3 regions of the Pseudomonas sp. TE21394 genome follow, and region 1 is predicted to be linked to each of the others. Evidence: riboswitches for the same ligand, from Rfam matches in the RefSeq annotation. Region 1 holds a riboswitch; each other region holds the start of a gene.

Region 1 (4,346 bases):
GAAACGTTCGCGCTCGAGTAGTAGGCGCAAGGACAGCCGGACGATAGGGTGGTCGTCAACGATCAGCACGGTTGTCATGAGGAAAACTCCTGTCAAGATGTGGTCCGCTTCCTGGATCACTCAGGAATACGTCAACAAATCGGGTTTATCGGACGCGCTGCACGATACGACCATTCTGTTCGTTTGGTAATACCGAGTATAGAAATGTTGAAAACCTCCGCGTTTATTGTTGAAAAGTCCTACAAAGGAGGGGAGGCACCGCCCTGGCAAAGCGGCGATGCCGGTTTTTCAGGCCGGGCTGGTGCAGGCGGGATGTGCCTTGTTCACGCGCTGGGTGGAGGCGGGACTATTGGCCAGGGCCTGGCCGACCCGTGGCGGGCGGCCCACCAGCTGGCCGGAGCAGTTCGGGCAACGGCCGTGGAAACGGGTTTCAGCACAGGCGCGACAGAATGTACATTCGAACGAGCAGATCAGCGCGTTGGTGCTGTCGCCTGGCAGGTCGGTATCGCAGCATTCGCAGTTGGGGCGTAGCTCCAGCATTGGCATGACTCCTGTTCGCAGGTGGGAACACGGAGTCTGCTACGCCTGCGACGCGCCTGGCAATGCTCACTCGCCAGGGCGGTAAAGATGGGCGTGCCCGGCACGGTACAAGGCCGACTCGGCAAACGGTGTGTCGCCCAGAACATGACCGACCAGGATCAGCGCGGTGCGCCGAAAGCCCTTGGCTGCCAAGCGCTCGACGATATTGCCCAGGGTGCCGCGCACCCAGTCCTGGTCTGGCCAGGTGGCGCGATGCACCACCGCCACCGGGCACTGCGCGCCGTAGTGCGGCAGCAACTCATCGACAATGCGCGGAAGGTGCTTGACTCCCAGGTGAATCGCCAGGGTGCTGCCATGCCGCGCGAGGTCGCCCAGTTGCTCGCCAGGCGGCATTGGCGAGCTGTCGCCATAGCGGGTCAGGATCACCGTTTGTGCGACTTGAGGCAGGGTCAGTTCGCAGCCGAGCAGGGCGGCGCTGGCCGCTGTGGCGGTGACTCCGGGAATGATCTGGTAGTCGATGCCCAGTGCCTGCAGGTGGCGGATCTGCTCGCCAATGGCACCGTACAGGCTGGGGTCGCCACTGTGTACCCGGGCGACGTCACGGCCTTGCTCGTGCGCATCGCGCATGGCCGCGATGATCTGTTCCAGGTGCAGTTCGGCGCTGTTGATCACGGTATCGGCCTGATGGCCCTCAAGCACCGCGGCTGGCACCAGCGAGCCGGCATAGATGATCACCTGGCACTGGCGGATCAGCCGTTGCCCCTTGATCGTGATCAGTTCCGGGTCGCCGGGCCCGGCGCCGATGAAATAGACCGTCATGATAGTCCTTGCAGGAAGTTGCGGTGGAACGTTCACCAGGCCAGGGCGAGGGTGGCCGGCCCCAGTACCTGGCGGGTCAGCAGCAACCTGGCGGTACCACGGCGCTCGCTGGCCAGCGCCAATGCTGCGCTTTCTGCGACGCCCCAGCAGCCGCTGTGGGCATGGGCGGCGGCAGAGCGGTGGCTGAGCAGCGCTTCGTAGGCTTGCAGTTGCCGGGTATGGTACAGCACCAGCGGCACAGCAAGGCGTGCGGCCAGCTGTTGCAGCCCGGGCTCGTCGGCTTTGAGGCTGACGCTGGCGATGCCATGCAGGTCGGCAAGCGCCAGGCCCCGGTTGTTCAGAGCCTGGCGCAGCAGTGCTTCCAAGGCATCCGCCGGGCAACCCCGGCGGCAGCCGAAGCCGGCGAAAAAAGCCCGCATCAGGCCCGGCGGGTGCGGCGGAACAGCCAGGCGCTGAGCATACCCAGAGCCAGCCAGAAGGCGGCATTGGTCAACCAGGAGGCCAGCTTGAACTGGGCTTCCAGCGCTTCAGGGGCGAGGCTTGCATGCACCTCGGGTTGTGGCGCGCCAACCACATGCGGGATTACCAGCAGCGCGGTGCCCAGCACTTTCAGCAGCCAGTGGCGGGCGAACACCAGCAGGGCCAGGCCAGCGGCGGTAGCGCTCGCCGTGCCGACCCACCAGGCCTGGCGTTGCCCCAGGTCGGCGGCAGCGGTGCCTGGCAGTTCCGGCGGCAGGCCCAGGGTAGGGGCCAGGCAGAACACGGCGAAGCCCGCCAGGCCCCACAGTGCCCCGGTGCCGATACGCTGCGGTTCGCGCAGGCTGTACAGGGCAGCCAGGATCAGGGCGAAGCCGACCGCGACCACCAGGTTGCCACCGGTGGTCGACAGTACCCGTTGCCAGCCGTCTTCCGGTGACCAGGCTTCGGCGGCGTGCTCATGGGCTGGCACCTCGCTGCCATGTTCGTGATGAGCCGCTGGTGCCGACGACTCGTAGGTTTCCGCTTGGAGAATCAGCGGGGCGACCCAGAAACTTTGCAACAGGGTCAGCAACAAGGCCGCAAGCAGCCCGCTGAAGCCCGCGGTGCGGGCAATGCGCATGATCATCAGGCGTACTCAGTGGCAGGGGAAGGCGGCGCTGTGGCGGGTGTCGTGGGCAGCGTTGTGCACGGCCTCGATGTGTGAGAAACCAGCGAAATACACCAGGCACAGGCCCAACAGGCTGGCGCCGACGGCGATGACGACACGCTGGCTGAGGGTGACCGGGGTGGTAATGCTGTGTTGCTTGGCGCTGGTGACGGGCATGACGCGTTCCTCTGCTTTTTGGGGCAACGGGCAAGCGCGGCAGCCCCGGGCGTGACTACCCAGGGGAATGCAACAGCGCCCGCCCACCGCGGGGTGTTCATGAACGCCAGGCCGGTCTCCGGGCTTGCGAGGAGGAGCCGGGCTCCTGGAAAGCGTCACCTTCCCATGCCCGCCTGCGGGCTCAGTGGTATTGACGCTTCGCTCGCTTACCGTTGCGGGGGCAGCACCGGCTTTGTCCGGCCCTGAGCGAGGGCCTGTGACGCACCGGTTTCCCGTTTCACCCCAAGGGGGCACCTGAACGCGAGGTGTAAGAAGAGCATGGGTTGGGCGTGGCGTCAATCGCCAGCACCGCTGCGACCCCGCGTTGCGCCGCGCGGGTGTAGCACAACCCGGCCAGGTGCGAAGGGCTGGATCAACCGCGCGCAAAGGCTGCCAGCTTGTCGCCATCCAGCCGGTAGCGCACCCACTCGTCCTGCGCTTCGGCCCCAAGCGACTGGTAGAAGCCTATCGCCGGCTCGTTCCAGTCCAGCACGCTCCATTCGAGCCGTCCGCACTGGTTGGCCACCGCTTCGCGGGCAATGTGCCGCAGCAATTGCCGACCGGCGCCGTCGCCGCGCTGTTCCGGGGTCACGTACAGGTCTTCGAGGTAGATGCCGTTGCGCCCGAGCCAGGTCGAGTAGCTGTAGAAATACACGGCGAAACCGATGGCCTGGCCGTCACGCTCGCAGATCAGGCTGTGCACTGTGCTGCCCGCACCGAACAGGCTGTGCTCGATGTCGGCAATACTGGCGACCACCTCGTGGCGGGCGCGTTCGTACTCGGCCAGCTCGGTGATGAAGGCCAGGATCTGCTCGGCATCAGCGGCGACGGCAGGGCGAATGGTGACGGTCATGGCGGGGCTTCCTTGGGCACATGTTGGCGGTACAGTGATGTGTATCTATGTATTTTATTGAAACTGTACCAGTCGCCAGCACGGCGACTCCGTTAGTGTGACAGCACTGATGAAGAAAATGGAATGCCCACCATGCTTGCCTCTGCCGACCTGCTGACTGCCTTCGTGCTGTTCGCCTTCGTGTCCTCGATCACACCGGGGCCTAACAACACCATGCTGCTGGCCTCGGGGGTGAACTTCGGTGTGCGCCGCTCGATTCCCCACGCCATGGGCATCAGCGTCGGTTTCATGGTGATGGTGCTCGCCGTAGGCCTGGGCCTGGGCGAGGTGTTCAAGGCCTGGCCGGCGCTGTACACAGTACTGCGCTACAGTGGCGCGGCCTACCTGCTGTATCTGGCCTGGAAGATCGCCACCTCCGGGCCGGTCGGCACGGCCTCGTCCGCCGCCCGCAAACCGCTGGGCTTCTGGGGGGCTGCGGCGTTCCAGTGGGTCAACCCCAAGGCCTGGGTGATGGCGGTCGGAGCCATTACCACCTACACGCCGGCGCAAGGCTATGTAGCCAATGTGATCGTGATTGCCGCCCTGTTCGCCCTGGTCAACCTGCCCAGCGTCGGGGTATGGGTGATGTTCGGCAGCGCCCTGCGCAACCTGTTGCAGAACCCGCGCTGGCTGATGCTGTTCAATGTCCTGATGGCCTTGCTGCTGGTTATTTCACTGTACCCGCTGCTGTTTGTAGAATCGGCGTTTTCCTGAGCCCGCGAGTACCCCAAGCCGATGCAGTTGCTTCCCTGG
Region 2 (4,346 bases), 110 kb from region 1:
AGCCGCTGGCAGAACACGTCGATGAACGCGGTATTGGCCGCCTGCAGGTGCGAGCGGTAGAACAGCAGCGGTGCCACCGGCTGTTCGGGATGCCACTGCGGGTACCAGTCCTGCAGCGTGGCGCTGCCCTTGGCCGGGTGATACACCGCAGTGCGCGGCAAGGGCTGTGGCTCGTCCCACGGATAGTCGCGGCCCAGCCACTGGCTGGCCAGGCAGTTGAACAGGTTGATGGCATTGGCCTTGCCGCCCTGGCGCAGGTAATGCCAGAGGCGCTCGGCCTGCTCGTCGCTGACGGTGCCCAGGCGGGTCAGCTCCGGGTCCGGGCGATCATCGCCCGGCACCAGGATCAGCTGTACGCCACGGGCAGCCAGCTCGACCAGTTGCTCGACACCATAGCGCCAGTAACCCACGCCACCGTGCAGCGACACCAGGATGAGTTTGGCATGGCGCAGCACCTGGTCGACGTACAGGTCGACCGAGGCATGGTTCTGCACCTGCATCGGGTTGGCCAGGCGCAGGCTGGGAAAATCCTCGGGCAACAGCTCGGCGGTATCAGCGAGCAATGCCAGGTGCGAATCGCCGCTGCAGAGGATCACCAGCTCGGCGGGGGTCTGGCCAAGGTCGGCAATGCTGTCATCCGGCACGAAGCCGCCGGGCTGGGTCCGCAGCAGGTGCATGGGTCAGGCGCCCAGGGCCTGGCGCAGGCGTGCTTCCAGACGGGCAGCGTCGAGGTCCTGGCCGATCAGCACCAGGCGGGTGATGCGTGGCTCGTCGGCACGCCAGGCGCGGTCGAAGTGCTTGTCGAAACGGGTACCCACACCTTGCACGAGCAAGCGCATCGGCTTGCCCGGGATGGCGGCGAAGCCTTTGGCGCGCAGGATGCCGAAGTCGAACACCAATTGGGTCAGGGCATCGAGCAGCAGGCTTTCGTCGGCCTCTGGCAAGTCGATCGAGATCGAATCGAAGGCGTCGTGGTCATGCTCGTCATGGTCATCGCCATCATGGTGCGCATCGTGGTGGGTGCGGCGGCCATCGATGTGCGCCTCGGCTTCGGCGCCCACGCCCAACAGCACGTCCAGTGGCAGCTTGCCGCTGCTGGCTTCGATCACCTTGACTGCCGGTGGCAGTTCTTCGGCCACTTCGGCGCGGACCTTGGCCAGGCCCGCAGCGTCGATCAGGTCGGCCTTGTTCAGCACCACCAGGTCGGCGCTGGCCAACTGGTCGGCGAACAGTTCGTGCAGCGGCGACTCGTGGTCGAGGTTGGGGTCGAGCTTGCGCTGGGCATCGACCTGCTCCGGGTAGGCGGCAAAGGTGCCGGCGGCCACCGCTGGGCTGTCGACCACGGTAATCACCGCATCGACGGTGCAGGCATTGCGGATTTCCGGCCACTGGAACGCTTGCACCAGTGGCTTGGGCAGGGCCAGGCCGCTGGTTTCGATGAGGATATGGTCGAGGTCGCCGCGGCGTGCCACCAGCTCGCGCATGACCGGGAAGAACTCTTCCTGCACGGTGCAGCACAAGCAGCCGTTGGCCAGTTCGTAGACCCGTCCGCTGGCTTCCTCCTCGGTGCAACCGATGCTGCATTGCTTGAGGATTTCACCGTCGATGCCCAGCTCGCCGAACTCGTTGACGATCACCGCGATGCGGCGGCCCTGGGCATTGTCGAGCATGTGCCGCAACAAGGTGGTCTTGCCCGAGCCGAGGAAGCCGGTGACGATGGTGACGGGAAGCTTGGCCAGTGTTTTCATGTCGCATTGCCCTTGGCAGATTGGCGCGGGCATGCAGGACGACAGCCGCAGGCCAGGCCAGCCGGGCTTGTTCGCCACCGGATCACCCCGCCCGGTTGAAAGTCGAAAACGTGACGAGGCAGGTCTCCTGGCTTGCACCACTCCAGTTGCACGCCGCTGCGGCAGGCTGGCAGGACGACGCCTTCCCGCGCGCTGGCGCAGTGGCTGTGTCGATCCGTTGTCGATGCTTACAGTTGCGGGGGCAGCCGCGGCTCGTACCGCGTTCCCGTCTTAGCTTCGGCCTGGCCGAAGAACCTCGAAGTGGCAAGGCTACGCAGTGGTTGGCGGGTGGTCAACCATTGGCTCGCCGCGATTCTTTTGGCGCCTGTGAGATCGAGCGCCGCCCGCGCGGCGCTCGATCTCACAGGCGCCGATAATAATATGACAATCACCTTGCAGCCTCGATGCAGTACCTGCGCCTGCAGCACCCGCAAACAATGCATCGCAGGCTGTCAATTCGTGACTGGCCGTTCCCGATCTGCCGCGGATGTATTATGGTGGCGTGGTGCGCGTATAACAGCAGCCCGATCGATTGGGCACTTGCAAGACAATGAGGGTGTCATGAGCAACGAAAGCATTAACTGGGACAAGCTGGGTTTCGACTACATCAAGACCGACAAACGCTACCTGTCCGTATGGCGCAATGGCGAGTGGGACAAAGGCACCCTGACCGAAGACAACGTGCTGCACATCAGTGAAGGCTCCACGGCCCTGCACTACGGCCAGCAATGCTTCGAAGGCCTCAAGGCCTACCGCTGCAAGGACGGTTCGATCAACCTGTTCCGCCCGGACCAGAACGCCGCGCGCATGCAACGCAGCTGCGCCCGCCTGCTGATGCCGCAGGTGCCGACCGATGTGTTCATCGAGGCGTGCAAGCAAGTGGTCAAGGCCAACGAGAAGTTCGTCCCGCCACATGGCAAAGGCGCCCTCTACCTGCGCCCGTTCGTGATCGGCACCGGTGACAACATTGGCGTGCGCACCGCCCCGGAGTTCATCTTCTCGATCTTCGCCATCCCGGTTGGCTCGTACTTCAAGGGCGGCATGAAGCCGCACAACTTCCAGATTTCCAGCTTTGACCGCGCGGCCCCGCAAGGCACTGGCGCGGCCAAGGTCGGTGGCAACTACGCCGCCAGCCTGCAGCCGGGCGCTGAAGCGAAGAAAGCCAATTTTGCCGACGCGATCTACCTCGACCCGCTGACCCACACCAAGATCGAGGAAGTCGGTTCGGCCAACTTCTTCGGCATCACCGCCAACAACGAATTCGTCACCCCGAAATCGGCCTCGGTACTGCCGGGCATCACCCGCCTGTCGCTGATGGAACTGGCGCAATCGCGCCTGGGCCTGACCGTGATCGAAGGCGATGTCGAGATCAACAAGCTGGACCGTTTCGTCGAAGCTGGCGCCTGCGGTACTGCTGCGGTGATTACCCCGATCGGCGGCATCGAGTACAACGGCAAGCTGCACGTGTTCCATGACCTGGAAAAGGTCGGCCCGATCACCCAGAAGCTGTACAACGAGCTGACCGGTATCCAGAGCGGTGATATCGAAGCACCGGCTGGCTGGATCGTCAAAGTCGCCTGAAGCGCCTTGGTGGAATGAAAACGGGGCATGCCAGCAATGGCATGCCCCGTTTTTGTTGCATTCATGGAACTTGCGCGCTCCTACAGGTTTCGTGTCGGGCTGGTGAGTTGTACAGCACGGCGCTGCACGAACAGGTGCCGAGCCCTGTCGAACACCCAGTTGTACAGCACGGTGTAGGGCAGGATGATCACGAAGAAACCCAGCTCCACCATGAACGCCTGTACCAGTGAAATGTCCAGCATCCACGCCGCCAGCGGCAGGCACCAGACCACCAGCCCCGCCTCGAAACCCAGGCCGTGCACAAACCGTGCACGGCCTGTCCAGTGGATCCGCTCAAGCCGCACATGGCGATCGACCAGTGCGTTATAGAACATGTTCCACAGCATCGCGATCAGCGACAGCATCACCGCCAGCGTCCCCGTGGTTGCCAGCGACTTGCCCATGACCCATGACAGCAGCGGCGCACACAGCAGCACGGCGAACACTTCATAACCAACGGCATGAACCAGGCGTTCAATGAGAGAAACGTTTTTCATGGCAAAGCCCATCATGTTTGCGTGAGTCGTGCTTCCCATTTTCTTTGCTAAAACTGATACTCGCGACATAGCTACCATCGGTTTTATCAATACTATGCGCTACTCACCCGAAGCTCTGCTCGCCTTTGTCGAAGCCGCATCGCTGGGCTCGTTCTCTGCGGCCGCACGCAAGCTGCGTAAAAGCCAGTCCACCATCAGCATCGCCATCGCCAATTTCGAGGCCGATATCGGCTGCCCATTGTTCAACCGCAGCGGTCGCCACCCGACGTTGAACCAGGCGGGCCGACAAGTGTTGAGCCATGTCGAGGCGATTCTCGATGCCAGTGCCCAACTTGATGCCTTGGCGATACGGCTGTCGGAAAATGTCGAGGCGCTGGTGTCCGTGGTGATGTCGGACAGTTACAGCGTCACCTTCCAGGGCGCGCTGATCGCCCGCTTTGCC
Region 3 (4,346 bases), 420 kb from region 1:
CTGGTGCAGCAGGCTCAGCTGGTGCTGGATATCCAGGTGATTGGTCGGCTCGTCAAGCAGCAATACCTGCGGCCGCTGCGCCAGGGCGCGGGCGATGTGCACGCGCTGGCGTTCGCCACCGGACAGTGAGCCCCACAGGCGCGTGCGCAGGTGCAGCGCGTCGAGGTCGGCCAAGGCCTGCTCGACGATGGCCTGGTCTTCCCGCGAGAACGGCGCCAGTGCCGACAGCCAGGGGGTGCGGCCGAGGGCAACGGCGTCGAATACGCTGATGGCATCAAGGGTGTCGGCCTGCTGTTCGACCAGCGCCAGGGCCTGCGCAATACGCCGGCGGGGCAACTGCGCCAGCGGTTCGCCCAGTAACTGCACGCTGCCGCTGCCTGGCTTGCGCAGCCCGGCAAGCACCTTCAGCAATGAGGATTTGCCGGAGCCGTTGGGGCCGATGATGCCCAGCGTTTCGCCCGCGACGACGTGCAGGTCTATCTCGTGTAACACAGCATTGCCGCCAAGCTGCAGGCCCAGGCCCTGGCAACTCAGGGGCGAAAAGTCCACAGTGGTCATGGCGGTCATGGGCGCCCCCGACGGCTGACCAGGATCAATGCGAACACCGGTGCGCCGATCAGTGCGGTAACCACACCCACGGGGATCACCTGGCCAGGAATCAGGGTGCGCGACAGGATGTCGGCGGCGATCAGGAACAGTGCGCCACCCAGCGCGCTGGCGGGCAGCAGTCGGCTGTGCCGTGGACCGAGCAGCAAGCGCAGCGCATGGGGAATCACCAGCCCGACGAAACCGATGGCACCGACGATCGATACCATGACGGCGGTGACCAGGGCTGCGCAACTGATCAGCAGCAACTGGGTACGCCGTACCGGTATGCCCAGCGATGCTGCCGAGTCGGCACCGAAGGTAAACGCATCCAGTGTGCGGCGGTGCCACAGACACACCAGCAGCCCGAACAATGCCACTGGCATGGCCAGCCACACCGAAGGCCAGCGCACGCCGCTGAGGTTGCCCAGCAGCCAGAACAGGATGCCGCGCGCCTGCTCGGCCGTGGCCGACATGGTAATGAGCAGCGCGGTGAGGGCATTGAACAGTTGCGAGCCGGCGATGCCGGCAAGGATGACCTGGGCGTTGCCGCTGCCGCTGCCGGCCATGCGCGCCAGCACCAGCACCAGGGCGAACGCCGCCAGGGCGCCGAGGAAGGCGCCGGCGGACATGCTCAACGCCAGGCTACCGAAGCCCAGCAAGCCGACCAGCACCGCACCGGTCGAGGCGCCGGCGGACAACCCCAGCAGGTAGGGCTCGGCCAACGGGTTGCGCAACAGCGCCTGGAGCACCACGCCGCAGGTGGCCAGGCCGGCGCCGCAGGCCGCGGCAACCAGGGTACGGGTCAGGCGGTAACTCCAGACGATCCCGGCATCGATCGGGTCGACCGGGTAGCCGGCCTGCCACAGCTGGTTGGCCAGGACCTGGGCGACCACAGTGGTTGCCAGGTTGCTCTCGCCGATGGCGGTACCGGCCAGCACGGCCAACAGCAGCGCCGCCAGGGCCATCGCCACGGAGAATGACAGACGCATCATCACTGGCCTGCGTTGCCGCTGGCGAAGGCGGCGGACAAGGTCTGCAGGCCGCTGAACAGGCGGATGCCAGCCTGCATGGCGTCGGCATCGAGGATGATGATGCGGTTCTGCCGCACCGCTTCCATGTTGCGGGTTACCGGGTCGCTGTGCAGGAATGCCAGCTTCTTCTGATAGTCGTCGGCGGGGTAGCGGCGACGGTCCATGCGGGCGATGATCAGCCAGGTGGGGTTGGCCTTGGCCAGGGTTTCCCAGCCTACGGTCGGCCATTCTTCGGTGGACGTCACCACGTTGCGCACGCCGAGGGTGCGCAGCATGAAATCGGCAACACCCTGACGGCCCGCTACGTAGGGTGCGATGCCCAGGTCGGCGCTGGAGAACCAGAACAGCGCCGAGGTGGTGGACAGGTCCTTGCCGGCCAGCTGTGCCCTGGCACTATCCAGGCGGCCTTTCAGCTCGGCGTTGAGGGCACTGCCGCGCGCCTGGACATCGAAGATCTCGGCCAGCTGGTTGACGCTCTTGTAGATGCTGTCGACCTGGAATGCCTGCAGGCGGGTGCCATCGGCACCGACCAGGTTGTCCTTGCCTTCGCAGTCCGATGGCAACAGGTAGGTGGGGATGTTCAATTCGTCGAACTGTTCGCGGGTGGCTACCGCGCCCTGGGCCCCGACCATCCATTCGAACTGCACCGTCACCAGTTGCGGGCGCTTGCCGACCACCGCCTCGAAGCTGGGCTCGTTGTCGGCCAGGCGCGGCACCTTGGCGTTCTGTGCCTGGTACTCGGGCAGTACGTTGTTGAACCACAGCGAGGTGCCTGTCAGCCGGTCGCCCAGCCCCAGTGCGTAGAGCATTTCGGTACTGGCCTGGCCAATGGTGACGACGCGTTCCGGTGCCTGGACGAAGGTCTGCGGCTTGCCGCAGTTATCAATCGTCAGCGGATAGTGGGTGGCTGCGGCCTGGGCCAGGCCAGTGAGGCCGAGGCTGGCAAGCAGGGTGGCGAAACGGGGCAGCATGCTGGGCGATCTCCTATCGGACAGTTCGGGTGAGGAACGCACGGACAGGCATCGCCGGGCCCCTGCTGACTGCAGGGGCAACACTGATGGCCAATCCCGGACACCCCGCCGGTTGGTGAATGTAGGCCGGCAGGTCTCCTGACTGATGCGTCATGGCCTGGCTCCGGCCTTCCCGGGTCAACGACCCAGTGGCATTGGTGGAGCAGGCTCGGCACCTACAGTTGCGGGGGCAGTTCCGTTTGGCCCGTTGCTTGGGCCTGGGATTCCCTATTGATTCCGTGATGGAAACCGGCGGCCGGCATGGTAGACCATCGTGCCGCCAGGTGAAACGCTTTTCACAAGTACTTCAGCCAGCCGATGTCACGCCGCCGCGCCTTGAGCCGGGCGAACCAGCGCACTGGCAGGTACAGTGAAACCGCCAGCAGCACCGCCCCCAGCCATACGGCAGTGATGCCATCGAAACCGAAGTAGTCACCCTGGTTGCGGCCGTACAGCGCCACGCTGGCCAGGTACAGCAGCTTCAGCACATACAGGTGCAGCAGGTAGAAGAACATCGGCGCCGCGCCGAATACCGCCAGGCCATTGATCCAGCGCGCCTGGCCGGCGCGTTCGAAAGCGCGCAGCAACAGCAGGCCGCAACCCAGGGTGAGTGCCAGGAACAGTAGCGAGGGCGGGTACTTGGTGATGTTGAAGAAGCTCATGAGGGTTTGCGTAAGCGTAGGGTAAAGGCTCCACGGTGCCTCGCCGTAGCCGTTGAACAGGCGCAGCACGACAAAGCCAAGCAACGCGGCCAGGCCGGACCGCAGCAAGCGTTGCTGGCGCTGAGCAAGATCGCTGCTGCGGGCGAACCAGGGGCCCAGGCCATAGCCCAGGGCGATCACGCCGATCCACGGCAGTACCGGGTAGGAGGTGCGCAGGCGCAGGTTGTCGGAGACTTCCAACCAGCCCCGATCATGCAGGATCGCCCAGGGGACATGCAGGGCAGATCCGACATCGAAGTGCACAGTGTCGAGCAGGTTATGCCCCGCGACGAGGGTTGCGCCCAGGCCGATCAGCGCGCCACGTGGCAGCCACACCAGCAGCGACAGGGCGATCATGCTGATGCCGATGGCCCAGATCACCTGCAGGTAGATGACGCTTGGCGGCAGCTGGAAAGTCCAGGCGAAGTTGACCAGGGTGAATTCCAGCACCACCAGGAACAGACCGCGCTTGAACAGGAATGCCGAGACATCGCCGCGGCCCTGGTGCTTTTCGCCATACAGCCAGGCCGACAAGCCAGTCAGCAGGACGAACACCGGTGCGCACAGGTGGGCCAGGGTGCGGCTGAAGAACAGCGCGGGCTCGGTGGTGTCGATGGCCATCGGATCGCTGACCTGACGATGCAGGAAAAAGGTCTCGCGCACGTGGTCGAGGAGCATGAACAGGATCACCAGGCCGCGCAGGGCATCGATGCTCTGCAGGCGCTGGGTGAGCAGGGTGGGGGTGGCACTGGCGCTTGTCATGGCGGGTCGCTGTAGGAATGGATGTCAAATGAAACGTTATCTTATAACTAATTGCTCCCAGGTTGGTAGAGGTTTTTGCCCGTGCCGGCCTGTTCGCGGGCAGGCCGGTTCGGCAAGAAGCGCTTAGCGCCCGCGTCGCCGCGAAACCCGCGCCTCGATATTCTTGCGCCCGATCAGCAGCGGCGGTTTTTCCACTACCGGTTCATCCGCGAGCCACTTGTACATCACCAGGCAGTCCACCAGCCCGAGGCTGG

Evidence for each region. Region 1 has a riboswitch for cobalamin ahead of ACVWZT_RS22020 (CbtB domain-containing protein). Riboswitches for the same ligand answer to the same signal wherever they lie in the genome.
Region 2: it holds a riboswitch for cobalamin, as region 1 does, so the genes downstream of both, cobW (cobalamin biosynthesis protein CobW) here and ACVWZT_RS22020 (CbtB domain-containing protein) in region 1, are expected to answer to the same signal.
Region 3: it holds a riboswitch for cobalamin, as region 1 does, so the genes downstream of both, ACVWZT_RS23910 (ABC transporter substrate-binding protein) here and ACVWZT_RS22020 (CbtB domain-containing protein) in region 1, are expected to answer to the same signal.

What each region holds. Positions count from the first base shown of each region.
Region 1 is NZ_JBSRZR010000001.1:4,790,254-4,794,599, reverse strand. It holds gene ACVWZT_RS22045 (response regulator transcription factor) at 1-78, opposite strand, end outside; gene ACVWZT_RS22040 (DUF1272 domain-containing protein) at 289-540, opposite strand; gene cobM (precorrin-4 C(11)-methyltransferase) at 607-1,359, opposite strand; gene ACVWZT_RS22030 (cobalamin biosynthesis protein) at 1,392-1,778, opposite strand; gene ACVWZT_RS22025 (CbtA family protein) at 1,778-2,464, opposite strand; gene ACVWZT_RS22020 (CbtB domain-containing protein) at 2,474-2,662, opposite strand; cobalamin riboswitch at 2,755-2,975, opposite strand; gene ACVWZT_RS22015 (GNAT family N-acetyltransferase) at 3,075-3,554, opposite strand; gene ACVWZT_RS22010 (LysE family translocator) at 3,678-4,307, shown strand; gene ACVWZT_RS22005 (alpha/beta fold hydrolase) at 4,329-4,346, shown strand, end outside.
Region 2 is NZ_JBSRZR010000001.1:4,905,252-4,909,597, forward strand. It holds gene cobN (cobaltochelatase subunit CobN) at 1-677, opposite strand, end outside; gene cobW (cobalamin biosynthesis protein CobW) at 681-1,748, opposite strand; cobalamin riboswitch at 1,849-2,061, opposite strand; gene ACVWZT_RS22495 (branched-chain amino acid aminotransferase) at 2,349-3,368, shown strand; gene ACVWZT_RS22500 (multidrug/biocide efflux PACE transporter) at 3,449-3,904, opposite strand; gene ACVWZT_RS22505 (LysR family transcriptional regulator) at 3,999-4,346, shown strand, end outside.
Region 3 is NZ_JBSRZR010000001.1:5,211,603-5,215,948, reverse strand. It holds gene ACVWZT_RS23920 (ABC transporter ATP-binding protein) at 1-567, opposite strand, end outside; gene ACVWZT_RS23915 (FecCD family ABC transporter permease) at 564-1,580, opposite strand; gene ACVWZT_RS23910 (ABC transporter substrate-binding protein) at 1,580-2,590, opposite strand; cobalamin riboswitch at 2,702-2,898, opposite strand; gene ACVWZT_RS23905 (DUF1624 domain-containing protein) at 2,926-4,092, opposite strand; gene ACVWZT_RS23900 (N-acetyltransferase family protein) at 4,216-4,346, opposite strand, start outside.